Regions from separate parts of the Bradyrhizobium sp. HKCCYLRH3097 genome, predicted to be linked through region 1. Evidence: predicted binding sites of a transcription regulator. Region 1 holds the regulator's gene; each other region holds the start of a gene.
The links. The regulator LexA, encoded in region 1, represses DNA repair genes until DNA is damaged. The targets are predictions, from matches to a motif close to TGTTCNNNNTGTGTTCNG.
Positions count from the first base shown of each region.

Region 2: ACQR0U_RS17180 (putative DNA modification/repair radical SAM protein) is a predicted target of LexA. The motif match lies at 2,166-2,183, and genes of this name have one in related genera.
Region 3: ACQR0U_RS00885 (YifB family Mg chelatase-like AAA ATPase) is a predicted target of LexA. The motif match lies at 1,536-1,553, and genes of this name have one in related genera.

Region 1 covers NZ_JBNPTX010000012.1:132,795-137,077, forward strand. Annotated here, with positions in the region: gene ACQR0U_RS25730 (ComEC/Rec2 family competence protein) at 1-950, shown strand, start outside; gene ACQR0U_RS25735 (hypothetical protein) at 905-1,177, opposite strand; gene ACQR0U_RS25740 (hypothetical protein) at 1,345-1,785, opposite strand; gene lexA (transcriptional repressor LexA) at 2,060-2,758, opposite strand; gene ACQR0U_RS25750 (molybdopterin molybdotransferase MoeA) at 2,964-4,175, opposite strand.
Region 2 covers NZ_JBNPTX010000006.1:268,202-272,484, forward strand. Annotated here, with positions in the region: gene ACQR0U_RS17175 (UdgX family uracil-DNA binding protein) at 1-691, opposite strand, end outside; gene ACQR0U_RS17180 (putative DNA modification/repair radical SAM protein) at 844-2,082, opposite strand; gene ACQR0U_RS17185 (ImuA family protein) at 2,279-3,073, shown strand; gene ACQR0U_RS17190 (Y-family DNA polymerase) at 2,967-4,283, shown strand, end outside.
Region 3 covers NZ_JBNPTX010000001.1:191,100-195,382, forward strand. Annotated here, with positions in the region: gene ACQR0U_RS00875 (outer membrane lipoprotein carrier protein LolA) at 1-277, shown strand, start outside; gene ACQR0U_RS00880 (DUF2336 domain-containing protein) at 297-1,367, opposite strand; gene ACQR0U_RS00885 (YifB family Mg chelatase-like AAA ATPase) at 1,601-3,139, shown strand; gene ACQR0U_RS00890 (hypothetical protein) at 3,243-3,674, shown strand; gene ACQR0U_RS00895 (ATP-binding protein) at 3,812-4,283, shown strand, end outside.

The sequences.
Region 1 (4,283 bases):
GCGAGCTTGCGATGCTGTTGCTGGCCTCGCTGATCGCGGGGCTCGCCACCACGCCCTATGCCGCCTTCCATTTCCATCGCGTCACGCCCTATGGCGTGCTCGCCAATCTCGCAGCGATGCCGGTCGTCTCGGCGCTGGTGATGCCGGCCGGCCTGATGGGCCTCGTGGCGGCGCCGTTCGGACTCGACGGTCCCTGGTGGACGCTGATGGGCCTCGGCATCGACTGGATGATCGCGGTGACGCGCTGGGTGGCGGCGCTGCCCGGCGCGGTCGGGCGCATCCCGGCCTTCGGCATCGGTCCACTGATCCTGGCCAGCCTCGGTGTCATCCTGATCGGCCTGCTGCGCACCCCGCTGCGCTGGTCGGGCGCCGTGGGGCTCGTGGTGGCCGCCGCGTGGGCCGCCGCGACGCCGCTGCCCGACGTGCTGATCGCCGGCGATGGGCGCGCGGTGGCGGTGCGCGGTCGTGACGGACGCCTGCATGTGATGCGCACCGGCAAGGACGTGTTCGCCACCAAGGAGTGGCTCGCGGCCGACGCCGATGCCCGGCTGCCGGCGGATTCATCGCTCACCGATGGCGTCTCCTGCGACGAGGCGGGCTGCGTGGTCGCGATGGCCGACGGCCGATTCGCCGCCCTGACCCTGCGCGCCGAGGCGCTCGCCGATGATTGCGCCCGTGCCGCGCTCATCGTCACCGCGCGCGCCGCGCCGTCATCCTGCGCGGCGGCCGTCATCGATCGCGAGCGGCTGCGGCAGCAGGGCGCCTTGATGCTGGTGCGGCAGGGCAGGAGCTTCGCCGTCACGCCGGCGCGCGCCGGCGGCACTGACCGCCCATGGTGGCCGGCGCCCGCCGAGGCCGGCGAGTTCGACACGACGCTGACGCCGCGCGCGCCGGCCGTGCGGCCTCAGGACGCGACGCCGCCGGAGACGGAGCAGGGCGAAGAAGACTGAGTGCCGGGCAGCTCGAACGTACCGAGATGATACTCTGTGTCGCCAGGGTCCATGTTGCCAAGTCCATCGAACAGCGAGGGGCTTTCGGCCAGCGTGAACGCAGCGCGCGGATAACGTTGCCAGATGGCGATGTCGTCAGCCGTGACTGTCAGCCATCCGAACACAAGCATATTGCAGCCGGGCTCGGTGATCCCGGCGGCCTTGTTCCAATCGATCTTGTTGACCACGGCAGCAGGCTCCCCCGGCACATCATGGCGGCCGAGGGATGTCGTTCCTATCCGATGCGATGCCGGGGCGTGAGGTTCGCCCGAGAGGACTTTGCGCTTGCAGAACCCAAATCTCCCACGGTCGAAAGCTCGCTCACGACCGAGAGAAATGCCGATGCGGAGACCCCTCAGGTGATGCTGATGCGGCGAATCGGTGTGGCCTGCGAAGGCGGCACGTCCTCGGCGATGTCCGGGCGTCGCTCCGCCGGCTGCTTGCTGACCGGCAATTGCAGCACGGTGACGCGCTGGCCCTCGCAGAGCTGGGTCACCAGCACGTGGCGGCCATCGGCGAATTCGATCGCGTCGTGATGGCGATCGGGAATGTGAGTCTCGATGCTGTTGAACTTTGCGACGCGCTCGCGGATCGTCCGGGTCCAGAGCCAGCGGCTGTCGTAGCGGACGTCCTCGGCGAAGGCCAACTCGGTGCCGGGCAGCATGCAGACTGCGACGGTCGGCTCGCTCTCCAGCGCGAAGCCGCGGGTGGCGGTGCCACGGAAGATCATCGAGATCAACGTCTCGCCGACCTTGGCGGGACGGGACGCAACCGCATGGAGGCTGTAGTCACACATCGGATCGCTCCTCGTTGAGAGATAGCCGACCCACGCTCCCCCCGGACAGGCGCAGGCCTCTATCAGAGTGGACATCGATGGTGATGTTAGCGCGCGCTTCGCGGCAATTCTGCGCTGATCTGCATCGCGTGTGCCCGCAGCCGATCACAAGCGTTTGAGCATGCCGCGCTGCACATCATGAGGTGCATTCGCGCGTGACGTATTTTGCTGGGCAGCCTCCGATCGGCGGCGAAAGCGCGTGCGCCCGCCGCCCATCGACCGATCCCATTCGCGATCAGTACTTGCGGTACAGCCCGACCAGCTTGCCTTGGATCTTCACCCGGTTCGGCGGCAGGATGCGTACCTCGTAGGCGGTGTTGGCCGGCTCCAGCGCGATCGATGCGCCGCGGCGGCGGAAGCGCTTCAACGTCGCTTCCTCATCGTCGATCAGCGCCACCACGATGTCGCCGGTGTCGGCGGTCTCGTTGCGTTGGATCAGCGCCATGTCGCCGTCGAGGATGCCGGCATCGACCATGGAGTCGCCGCGCACCTCGAGCGCATAGTGATCGCCGTTGCCGAGCATGTCGGCAGGCACGCTGATGGTGTGGCTGCGCGTCTGTAGCGCCTCGATCGGAGTACCGGCGGCGATGCGGCCCATCACCGGCACTGCGACGGGGCGCTCGCCATCGTCCAGCGCGGGAGTGCTGGTGCGCACCTTGCCGAGATTGCCCTCGATCACCGATGGGGTGAAGCCGCGGCGGTTGTTGGCGGCCTGTGACAGCTCGGGCAGCTTGATCACCTCGATCGCGCGGGCGCGGTTGGGCAGCCGGCGGATGAAGCCGCGCTCCTCGAGCGCCGTGATCAGGCGATGAATGCCGGACTTCGAGCGCAGATCGAGCGCATCCTTCATCTCGTCGAAGGACGGCGGCACGCCGGCTTCCTTGAGCCGCTCGTTGATGAACCGCAGAAGTTCGTACTGTTTGCGCGTCAGCATCTCGACCTGGTCCCCGGTTTGTTGTCGTCCGAGTCCAAGAGCTGCGCCTCGCGCACAAACCGGCTGAGAGCGCCCTGGAGTCGGACCGTCATCGCGTCGCCCGCAACATACTAAAAACAAATCATGAACGGACACTATATGTTCGATGTGTGTTCCGCAATCCTAAAAATATGATGAACAGACCGGGCTTTACCGGGGAAGCGGCTCAATTCGGCAGGCGCAGGATCTCGCACGGGCTGCCGGCAGGCGCCTTCGGCGCAAACGCCGGCCGGATCACCACAGCCTGCGAGAGCGCGAGATTGCCGAGCAGCGACGAATCCTGCTGGCTCACCGGGGTGGCGATCAGCGTGCCGTCGGCGCGCTCTTCGAGCCGCGCCCGCAGATAGTCCTCGCGCGAATCGTTCGGCCCGAGCTCGCGGCCGAGCAGGGCGGTCTCGCGCGGCATCACGGCCTCGTCGCGGCCGAGCAGCCGCCGAATCAGCGGCACCAGGAACAGGAGGGCGCAGACATAGGACGACACCGGATTGCCGGGCAGTCCGATCACCCTGATGTCGCCGAGCCGTCCGTGCATCATCGGCTTGCCCGGCCGCATCGCGATCTTCCAGAACGCCATCTCGACGCCCTCGGCTTCGAGCGCCTGCTTGACCAGGTCGTGATCGCCGACCGAGGCGCCGCCGGTCGTGATCAAGATGTCGGCCTTGGCCTCTCGGGCCCGGCGGATGCCGGCGATCGTCGCCTCCATCGTATCCGCGGCGATGCCGAGATCGATCGGGGTCCCGCCCTCGTTGCGCACCAGCGCCCGCAAGGCGTAGCCGTTGGAATAGACGATCTGGCCCGGGCCGGGCGTCGAGCCCGGCATCACCAGCTCGTCGCCGGTGGCGAGCAGCGCCACCTTCGGCCGGCGCCGCACCGGCAGCGCCGGATGATTCATGCTGGCCGCCAGCGACAGGTCGCGGTCGCTGAGCCGGCGCCCGGACTTCAGCAGCACCATGCCCTGGTGAAAGTCGACGCCCGCCGGCCGGATATGCCGGCCCTTGATCGCGGCCTCGGTGATCACGACGTGGCCATCTTCGGCGATCGTGTCCTCCTGGATCACCACCGCGTCCGCGCCCTCCGGAACAACGCCACCGGTGAAGATCCGCGCCGCCTCGCCGGGTCCAACCACGCGATCGAACGGCCGCCCCGCCGCGACCTCCCCGATGACCTTCAGCCGCGCCTTGGCCTGGGCGGCGTCCGCCGCGCGCACGGCATAGCCGTCCATCGCCGACATCGCCTCGGGCGGCTGCGTCCGCAGCGCCGCGAGGTCCCGCGCCAGGATGCGGTGAAACGCTTCGTCCAGCCCGACCTGCTCCTCGGCCAGCGGCTCGGCGCCGGCGAGCACGGCGGACAACGCATCAGACACCGGCATCAGGGCCATGGGAGTTCCTTCGGACGGAGACGGCAGATCGAATGAATCGCCTTCTAACCGAACGCGCACGGCGCGGCCAAGGGCCTAGGCCGGCTCCCTGCGTTCCGACCGTCTGCT
Region 2 (4,283 bases), on a different contig from region 1:
ATTTCTTCGGCATCTCCTTCTCCATCGCCTTCACTTTCAGCCGTGCCGGATTGAAAATGCTGGCGTAATAACGCAGCCAGACCTCTTCGAGCCGGTCCTCCGACGGCGCTTCAGCCTTGCTCACACCGGGCGTGAAGCTGACGCGGCTGCCGTCCCAATGCGCACAGAGTTTGGGCGTCAGGATCGACCACGGCATGTCGGCGAAGCGGCGGGCGAAGAACGGCGCGGCGCGCTCGACGATGTGGTGCTCCGGCTCGAACCAGGCGACGTAGCGCGCCTCGCGCTCGCGGCCGACCTCGCGGAAGCGGACGAAGGCGTGCATCTTGTGGACGTCGCGGCGCACGGCCCGGGCGAGCGCGTTGGCCTGCGCGACATCAGGATCGGTCGCGATCTCCATGAGATCGTGGTTGGTCCGCAGACGCCACAGCAGCCGGTAGAGCAGGGCGAAGCGGTTGGGATCATTGTGCAGAATCGCGCTCTCGGCGAGCTCCATGAAGCTCGCCGGCACTGAGAACGCGCCCTTTGGCACCTCGGGAAGCTGCGTGTCGGCCTGATCGTCGAACAGGTCGGGCGCCGCGCCCTTGACGCGCCAGCTGACATCGGCCGGCTTGACGTCGTTCATCGCCAGCGCCCGCGCCGCCTGACGCCAGCCGTCGAAATCAGTGTCGCTGTCGAGGGTTACGACGTGCATCTCATCTCTCTCGTCATTGCGAGCGAAGCCGCCGCGTCATTCCGGGATGGTCCGAAGGACCAGACCCGGAATCTCGAGATTCCGGGTTCGCCTCTTCGAGGCGCCCCGGAATGACGGCAGCTATGTCACTGCGCTCGCGATGACGGTTTCCGTTAGAATCCGAATCCCAGCTGCTGCGGTTTGGGCCGCAGCCGGGCTCTGAGGCTGGCACCGTCGAGCAGGGACGGCTGTGGCCGGTGGTCGGAGAGAACGATGAACGGCAAGACCTTGTTCCGGACAACGTTGAGCCGGGCCAGATCCGCAAACCGGATCGTGGTGGTGCGGCGGGTGGCGAGGATGCGCTGCACGGTGCGGGTGCCGAAGCCGGGCACGCGCAACAGCTCCTCGCGGCTTGCTGTGTTGATGTCGAGCGGGAAGCGGTCGCGGTGGCGCAAGGCCCAGGCGAGCTTGGGGTCGATGTCGAGCGGCAGCATGCCTTCGTTCTCCTCGACGATCTCGTCGGCATCGAAGCCGTAGAACCGCATCAGCCAGTCGGCCTGGTACAGCCGGTGCTCGCGCACCAGGGGCGGCGCCTGCAGCGGTAGCGCGCGGCTGGCATCGGGGATCGGGCTGAAGGCGGAGTAATAGACGCGCTTGAGCTTGTAGGCGCCGTAGAGATTGGCCGAGGTCGACAGGATGACGCGGTCGTTGGCGTCGTCGGCGCCGACGATCATCTGCGTGCTCTGGCCGGCCGGCGCGAAGCGCGGCGGCTTGGCCCGGCGCACCGTCTTCTTCGCCTCCGCCGTCTCGTCGAGCTTGAGCCGGAGACGGCCCATGGTGCGGCGGATGGCGCGCTGGTCCTTCTCCGGCGCGAGCGTCGTCAGGCTCGCCTCCAGCGGCGTCTCGATGTTGATGCTGAGCCGGTCGGCATAGCGGCCGGCCTCGGCGATCAGCGCCTCGTCAGCCTCCGGAATCGTCTTCAGATGGATGTAGCCGCGGAAGCGATGCTCCTCGCGCAATTTGCGCGCGACGCTCACGACCTGCTCCATCGTGTAGTCGGGGCTGCGGATGATGCCCGACGACAGGAACAGCCCCTCGATGTAGTTGCGGCGATAGAAGTCGATGGTCAGCTTCACCACCTCGTCGACCGTGAAGCGCGCGCGGGCCACGTTGGAGGAGGCGCGGTTGACGCAATACAGGCAGTCGAAGTTGCAGGCATTGGTCAGCAGAATCTTGAGCAGCGAGATGCAGCGTCCGTCCGGCGCATAGGAATGGCAGATGCCCATGCCGGGCGAGGTCGAGCCGAGCCCCTTGCCGTCGCGGGAATCCCGCATCTCGGTACCGCTGGAGGCGCAGGACGCGTCGTACTTGGCGGCATCGGCCAGGATCTCCAGTTTGCGCAACAGCTCCATGCGTTCGAATCCCTTTGATTCCATTGCCTGAATCACACCCGGGGCAATCCCGATTGACTCATCGTCCGGCGTTAGCTTTATATTAGAACGTATCATGAACAAAGAGGGTCGTCGCGGGTTCACTGCCAAGTTCGTTTTTCGCTTCCCTGCACAGAACGGCAGCGCCGGCACGATGGATTGAAAGGAGCGGCGACGGATGACCGGCGCACGCATGGACACGCTCGCGCAATTGCGCGGCCGCATTGCCCGTCTCGAAGTGGCCGATGGCGCACACGACCTGCGCCGGGTCGCGCTCGGCCATGACGAGGTGGATGCAACCCTGCAAGGCGGACTCGCCACCGGCGCGCTGCACGAGGTGTTCGCCGAGACCGGCCGCCAGGCGGTAGCCGCGACCGGCTTCCTGTGCGGGCTTGCCGCGCGTGTCGCCGCGCGCCGGCCCCTGATCTGGATCCGGCAGGATTTCGCCGAGCGCGAGATGGGCGCGCTGTCGATGAGCGGGCTCGCCGAGCTCGGCCTCGATCCGCGCCGCATCGTCATCGTGCGCGCGCCCGATCTCGACCACGCCTTGCGCACCGCCGCCGACGCGCTCGCCTGCGATGCGCTCGGCAGCGTGATGCTGGAGGTGTGGGGCGAGACGCAAAAGCTCGATCTCGTCGCCAGCCGCAAGCTGACCCTGGCGGCGCAGGAATCCGGCGTCACCGCGCTCATGTTGCGCATTGCGGCTGCGCCCGAGCCGTCGACCGCGGAGACGCGCTGGATCGTGCGAACCGCGCCGTCGCTGCCCTCGGCGCCCTGGATGGCGTGGGGCGCGCCGCGCCTCGATGCCGAGCTCATTCGCAACCGTCACGGCCAGACCGGACGATGGATCATGGAGTGGACCCCCGATGCATGCCGTTTCAGCGAACCGGCGGCGGATCCTCAGCCTGTGGCTGCCGCGCCTGCCCATCGATCGCATCAAAAGACAGCGGGCACTCACAGGCGCTCCGCCTGAGAGCAAGCCGCAGGTCGTCGTCATCAAGGACGCCAATGCGCTCTTGATCCATGCGCTGGACGAAGCGGCGGCGTGCCACGGTGTGTCGCTCGACCAGCCCTTGGCGAATGCCCGCGCGGTCTGTCCCGACCTCGTCGCGCACGAAGCCGATTTGGCGGCTGATGCAAAGATGCTGGAGAGCATCGCCGACTGGTGCGACCGCTTCACGCCGCTGGTGGCGCTCGACCCGCCGCATGGGTTGTCGCTCGACATCACCGGCTGCGTGCATCTGTTCGGCGGCGAAGCTAGGCTGATGCAGTCGGTCTGCGACGCGCTGACCGCGCATGGCCTCATTGTGTCGGCGGCGATCGCCTCCAACGCCGTCTGTGCGCGTACACTGAACCGCCAGGTGCATGGCCGCATCGTGTCCGACGGCGAGGAGGCGGCCGCGGTGGCGCCGCTGCCGGTGGCCGCCCTCGGCGGCAGCGAGGCCATTACGCTCGGCCTGCGCCGAGCCGGCCTCAAGACCATCGGTGACGTCGCCGCGCGCGGCCGCAACGAGATCACCGCGCGGTTCGGCGCCGCCTTCACCCGCGTGCTGGCGCAGGCGCTGGGCGAGGCCGATGCGCCGATCAGCCCGCGCAAGGTCCCGCCGGACTACATCGTCGACAAGCGTTTTGCCGAGCCGGTCGCGACCGACACGGTGATTGCGGCCAGCCTCTCCCGTCTGGCCGCGATGCTGGTGGCGGCGATGGCGCAGCAGGGTAAGGGCGCGCGGCGGCTGGAGGCCTGCTTCTTCCGCACCGATGGAATGGTGCGCGTGATCACGGTCGACACCGGCCAGCCGGTCACCGAGGCCGCAATCATCGACCGGCTGTTCCGCGAGCGGCTCGAGGCGCTGAACGATCCGCTCGATCCCGGCTTCGGCTTCGACATGATCCGGCTCGCTGCTGGCCGCAGCGAGATCGTGGTGCAGCAGCAGCGCGATCTCGATGCCCATGTCCACGACAATGACGAGCTGTCGGCACTGATCGACCGCATCGCCGCGCGCATCGGCGGCAAGCGCGTGGTCGTGCATCTGCCGGTCGATACCCATGTTCCGGAGCGCGTGGCGCTGCCGCTGCCGGCGCAGCAAAATCTCGCCGCCGCCACTGCTGCCGCCTGGCCGGAGCGCGCCGAGGGCGAGCCGCCGCTGCGACCTCTGCGGCTGTTCGCGCACCCCGAGGCGATC
Region 3 (4,283 bases), on a different contig from region 1:
CCGCATCGACCTGTTGAAGGACACCAACGTGATCGCGGTCGCCGCCGACGACCTTTACGTCACGATCACGATCGAGGAGAAGCAGGCCCTGATCGGCACCAGCCGGCTGATGCTGATGCTCGGCGCCAAGGACGGCCAGCTCAAGCAGTGGACCGTGACCGATCCGCAGGGCTACGACACCACGATTGCCGTCTACAATCTGGATACGACCAAGAAGCTCGATCCGGCGATGTTCAAGATCGACTTCACGGCCTATCCGAGCACGCCGCCGGGCTGACGCCGCCTCTCGCGCTCGCTCAGCGCGATTCGAGCCCGCGCACCTTCCATTGCGCTTCTGACAGTGCGAGCTTCTCGAAGCGCTTGCGCGCCTCTTCGAGGTCATCGGCCGGAAGCGCGTCGCAGCCGGGCCGGTCGCGCAGGATCATCGACGTCGTCGCCCAGCTGAGCCGCGCGGCCTTGCAGGCCAGCAGCAGGTCCGTGATGCGGTCCTCCTCCAGCAGCGATTCGATCGTCTCGATGGTGACGACGCAGAGCAGCGCCAGCGCTGCTATCACGGCAGGGAAATCGCCGGTGGCGCAGAAGCGGTTGACGGCGGAGTCGCCGAGCTTGCCGGTCCGGCTAAGGGCGGCAACCTCGGCCTTGACCTGCTGATAATCCCAGATCGCGCGCATTGCCGCGCCGGGCGAGCGGGTCGGCGTCGCCTGCAGAGTGGCGCGGGTCGCCGGCGGCGCGGCCTTGATGAAGCGGGCGCGGGCGCCCTCGCTGGCCGCGGCGACGAAGGCCCGCGACAGCTTGGCCGGCAGGTCGGTGCGCAGCGCCAGCTTCTCGGCGAGATCCTCGTCGCGCTCGGCGATCTTGAACAGGCTGCGATAGCCGTCCTCGGACAGCCGGGCGGAAAGATTCTGCGCCAGCGCCATGCGCACCGCCGGAAAGCCGCGCGCGATCAGCTGCGTCGTGAGGCCGTCGCCGATGCCCCTGCGGCTGGCGATCGCAACGAGATGCGCCGGACTGCCGGTGCGGATGAACTCGGCGAGGTCGCGCTCGGTCAGCACCGCCGCCTTGGCCAGCATCGGCCCGGCGACGCGCAATTCGGGGTGAACGGCGAGCATCCGCGCCGTCGCGTAGGGCGCGCGCTCGACGCCGGCGAGCGCCATGCTCAGCTCGGCCAGCAGCTCGGTCGCGACCTGCGGCATCAGCCGGGCGAACATCTGATCGTAGAGATCGAGCTGCTCGGCCGAGGCCGGCCGCGGACCGGCCAGGAACAGGCTGGTGGTCCGGCGCAGCATGTCGGTGGCGAGCTCGGACACCGTCCGCGCATCACCGGGGGGCGTCTTGGCGGTCGGAGCTGCCGCAGGCGCTGGAGGCATCGCACGTCCCTCGTTGGGCGCCTCCCTCGGCTGTGACGGAGGCGCGGGTCGATCTTCAATTGAGGAAGAATGCGAAGGCCGGACTAAAGGGGCGTTAAGCGCAGCGGACGGAGCTGAAACCCCACGCGGCTGTCGTTAATGGATTGCGGCAGAGCGCGGCAACAACAGTGTTCCCGTATTGTTCTTGCGAACGATGCCGGCTTCCGCTAGCCTCCTTGTCCGGGAGGGGCATCATGGTCCAGCGCGTTTCCACCGTCGCCTTCGAGGGGATCGAGGCCCGCGCGGTCGACGTGCAGGTCCAGGTCGCGCCCGGCCTGCCGGCCTTCGCCATCGTTGGCCTGCCGGACAAGGCGGTGTCGGAAGCCCGCGAGCGGGTGCGCTCGGCGCTGATCGCCTCGGGCCTCGCGTTGCCGGCGCGGCGGATCACGGTGAATCTCGCGCCGGCCGACGTGCCCAAGGAAGGCAGCCATTACGATCTGCCGATCGCGCTCGGCCTGATGGCCGCGATCGGCGCCATTCCGCCGGATGCGCTCGGCGGCTTCACGGTGCTCGGCGAGCTCGGGCTCGACGGCTCGATTGCGCCGGTCGCCGGCGTGCTGCCGGCGGCGATCGGCGCCAATGCGCGCGAGGAAGGATTGATCTGCCCGGCCGCCTGCGGCGCCGAAGCGGCCTGGGCGAGCCCGGACCTTCAGATCATCGCGGCGACGTCGCTGATCCAGATCGCCAACCATTTCAAGGGCACGCAGGTGCTGTCGCGGCCGCAGCCGAAGATCCAGGAGGCACCCGCCAGCCTGCTCGACCTGCGCGACATCAAGGGCCAGGAGAGCGGCAAGCGCGCGCTGGAGATCGCGGCCGCCGGCGGGCATCATCTGCTGATGATCGGCTCGCCCGGCGCCGGCAAGTCGATGCTGGCGGCGCGGCTGCCGTCGATCCTGCCGCCGCTGTCGCCGGCAGAGCTCTTGGAAGTTTCGATGATCGCCTCGGTCGCCGGCGAGATCGAGGGCGGCGCGCTGACGTCGCGCCGGCCGTTCCGCAGCCCGCATCATTCCGCCAGCATGGCGGCGCTGACCGGCGGCGGCCTGCGCGCCCGCCCCGGCGAGATCTCGCTGGCGCATCAGGGCGTGCTGTTCCTCGACGAGCTGCCGGAGTTCGATCCGCGCGTGCTGGATTCGCTGCGCCAGCCGCTCGAGAACGGCGAGGTCTCGATCTCGCGCGCCAACCACCGCGTCACCTACCCTGCCCGCTTCATGCTGGTCGCCGCGATGAATCCGTGCCGTTGCGGCAACGCGTTCGAGCCCGGCTATGCCTGCAAGCGCGGCCGCATCGACCGCTGCACGTCCGACTACCAGACGCGCATCTCCGGCCCGCTGATGGACCGCATCGACCTGCGCATCGAGGTCCCCGCCGTCACCGCCGCCGACCTCATCCTGCCGCCCGCCAAGGAAGGCTCGGCCGAGGTGGCCGCCCGCGTCGCCGCCGCGCGCGACCTGCAGCGCGCCCGCTATGCCAAAGCCGGCCTGCCGCACATCCGGACCAACGCCGAGGCCCCCGCCGCCGTGCTCGACGAAATCGCCAGGCTCGACGCGCCCGGCCAGAAGCTGCTGCGCGAAGCCGCCGAGACGATGCGGCTGTCGGCGCGCGGCTATCACCGCGTGCTGCGCGTGGCGCGGACGCTCGCCGATCTCGACCACACTGATGCGATCGGCCGGCTGCATCTGGCCGAGGCGCTGTCGTATCGCGCGCTGGCGGAGGACAATCGCCACGCGGCGTAAGGGCGCCCCCTCCCCCTCAACACTCTGGTAACGACTTCTCTTTACGCTCCGACAACCATAAGGCCCGCGTTCCGTCATTAGGCCTGCCGCGTCGGTGCGTATCATGTTGCGTTTCAAGGTCCTTGTCTCGGCCGTGCCGCTGATCGCGGCCGCGGTCATCGCCAGACTCGAATTGGCGCCCTCCCCGCAGCCCTGCATTGCCGTCGGTGCCGACAGCATCTCGCTCGGCTCGGCGCCGTTTACCGCCGATCTCCATGTCGACTTCACCGATGACCCGGCGCTCGCCACCGTTCGCGTGGCGCTGGCCGACAGTCCGGAGACGGCCGATTTCGTCGTGGTCGACGATGTGCTCGCCAAGGAGGATCGTGGCTGCGGCATGACTGCCGCGACCGCGGTCGTCGCGATCGCCGCCGATCCGCATCCTGGCGCGCTCCGGATCCATCTCGCCAAGGACAGTGCAGCAGATGCTCACGCCGCCGCGCTCATCGTCTCGGCCCGCGGCCACGACTCACCGCCCGCCGATCCGGTTCTGTGAGTCGGGCTAACGCCCGGTTCACCATCTCAGCACGGCTTCATCGCGCGTGCATGACCTTTCAAAGTCTCAGCAATACCGACGCCGCATGGTGCGGGCCGGCCATGACATTGGGATCGAAATCGTCGGGGGTGATCGAGATGGGACGGATTTTTCACGTCAGGCTGCGCCTGCGCCGGTTCATGCGCCGTCACCGCACCATCTTCGCCATCCTGCGCTCGCTGATGATCTTCTCCGCCGGCTTCGGCGGCGCGTACGGCTTCATCAAGGCCAGCATCTCCGAGAACTCCGGCTATAACCCGCACACGTTCGCGATCGGCGCCAGCTTCCTGTTCGCGCTCGCCTGCGTCGGCCTGGCCACGCTCAGCATGCGGCTGCGCTTCGTCGCCAGGAAGATGCACAAGATTGCGCTCCACAACGAGGTGCTGGCCGACCGGAACTGGGAGCTGCAGGAAGCCGAGCAGCGCGCCCGCAATCTGTTCGAGCAGCAGGGCGATCTCATCGTCATGCGCGCGCACGGCGGCAGCATCATCTTCGTCAACGACGCCTATTGCCGGATGGCGGGCCTCGATCGCGACAACCTGCTCGGCAGCGCGTTCACCTTCGAGCTGA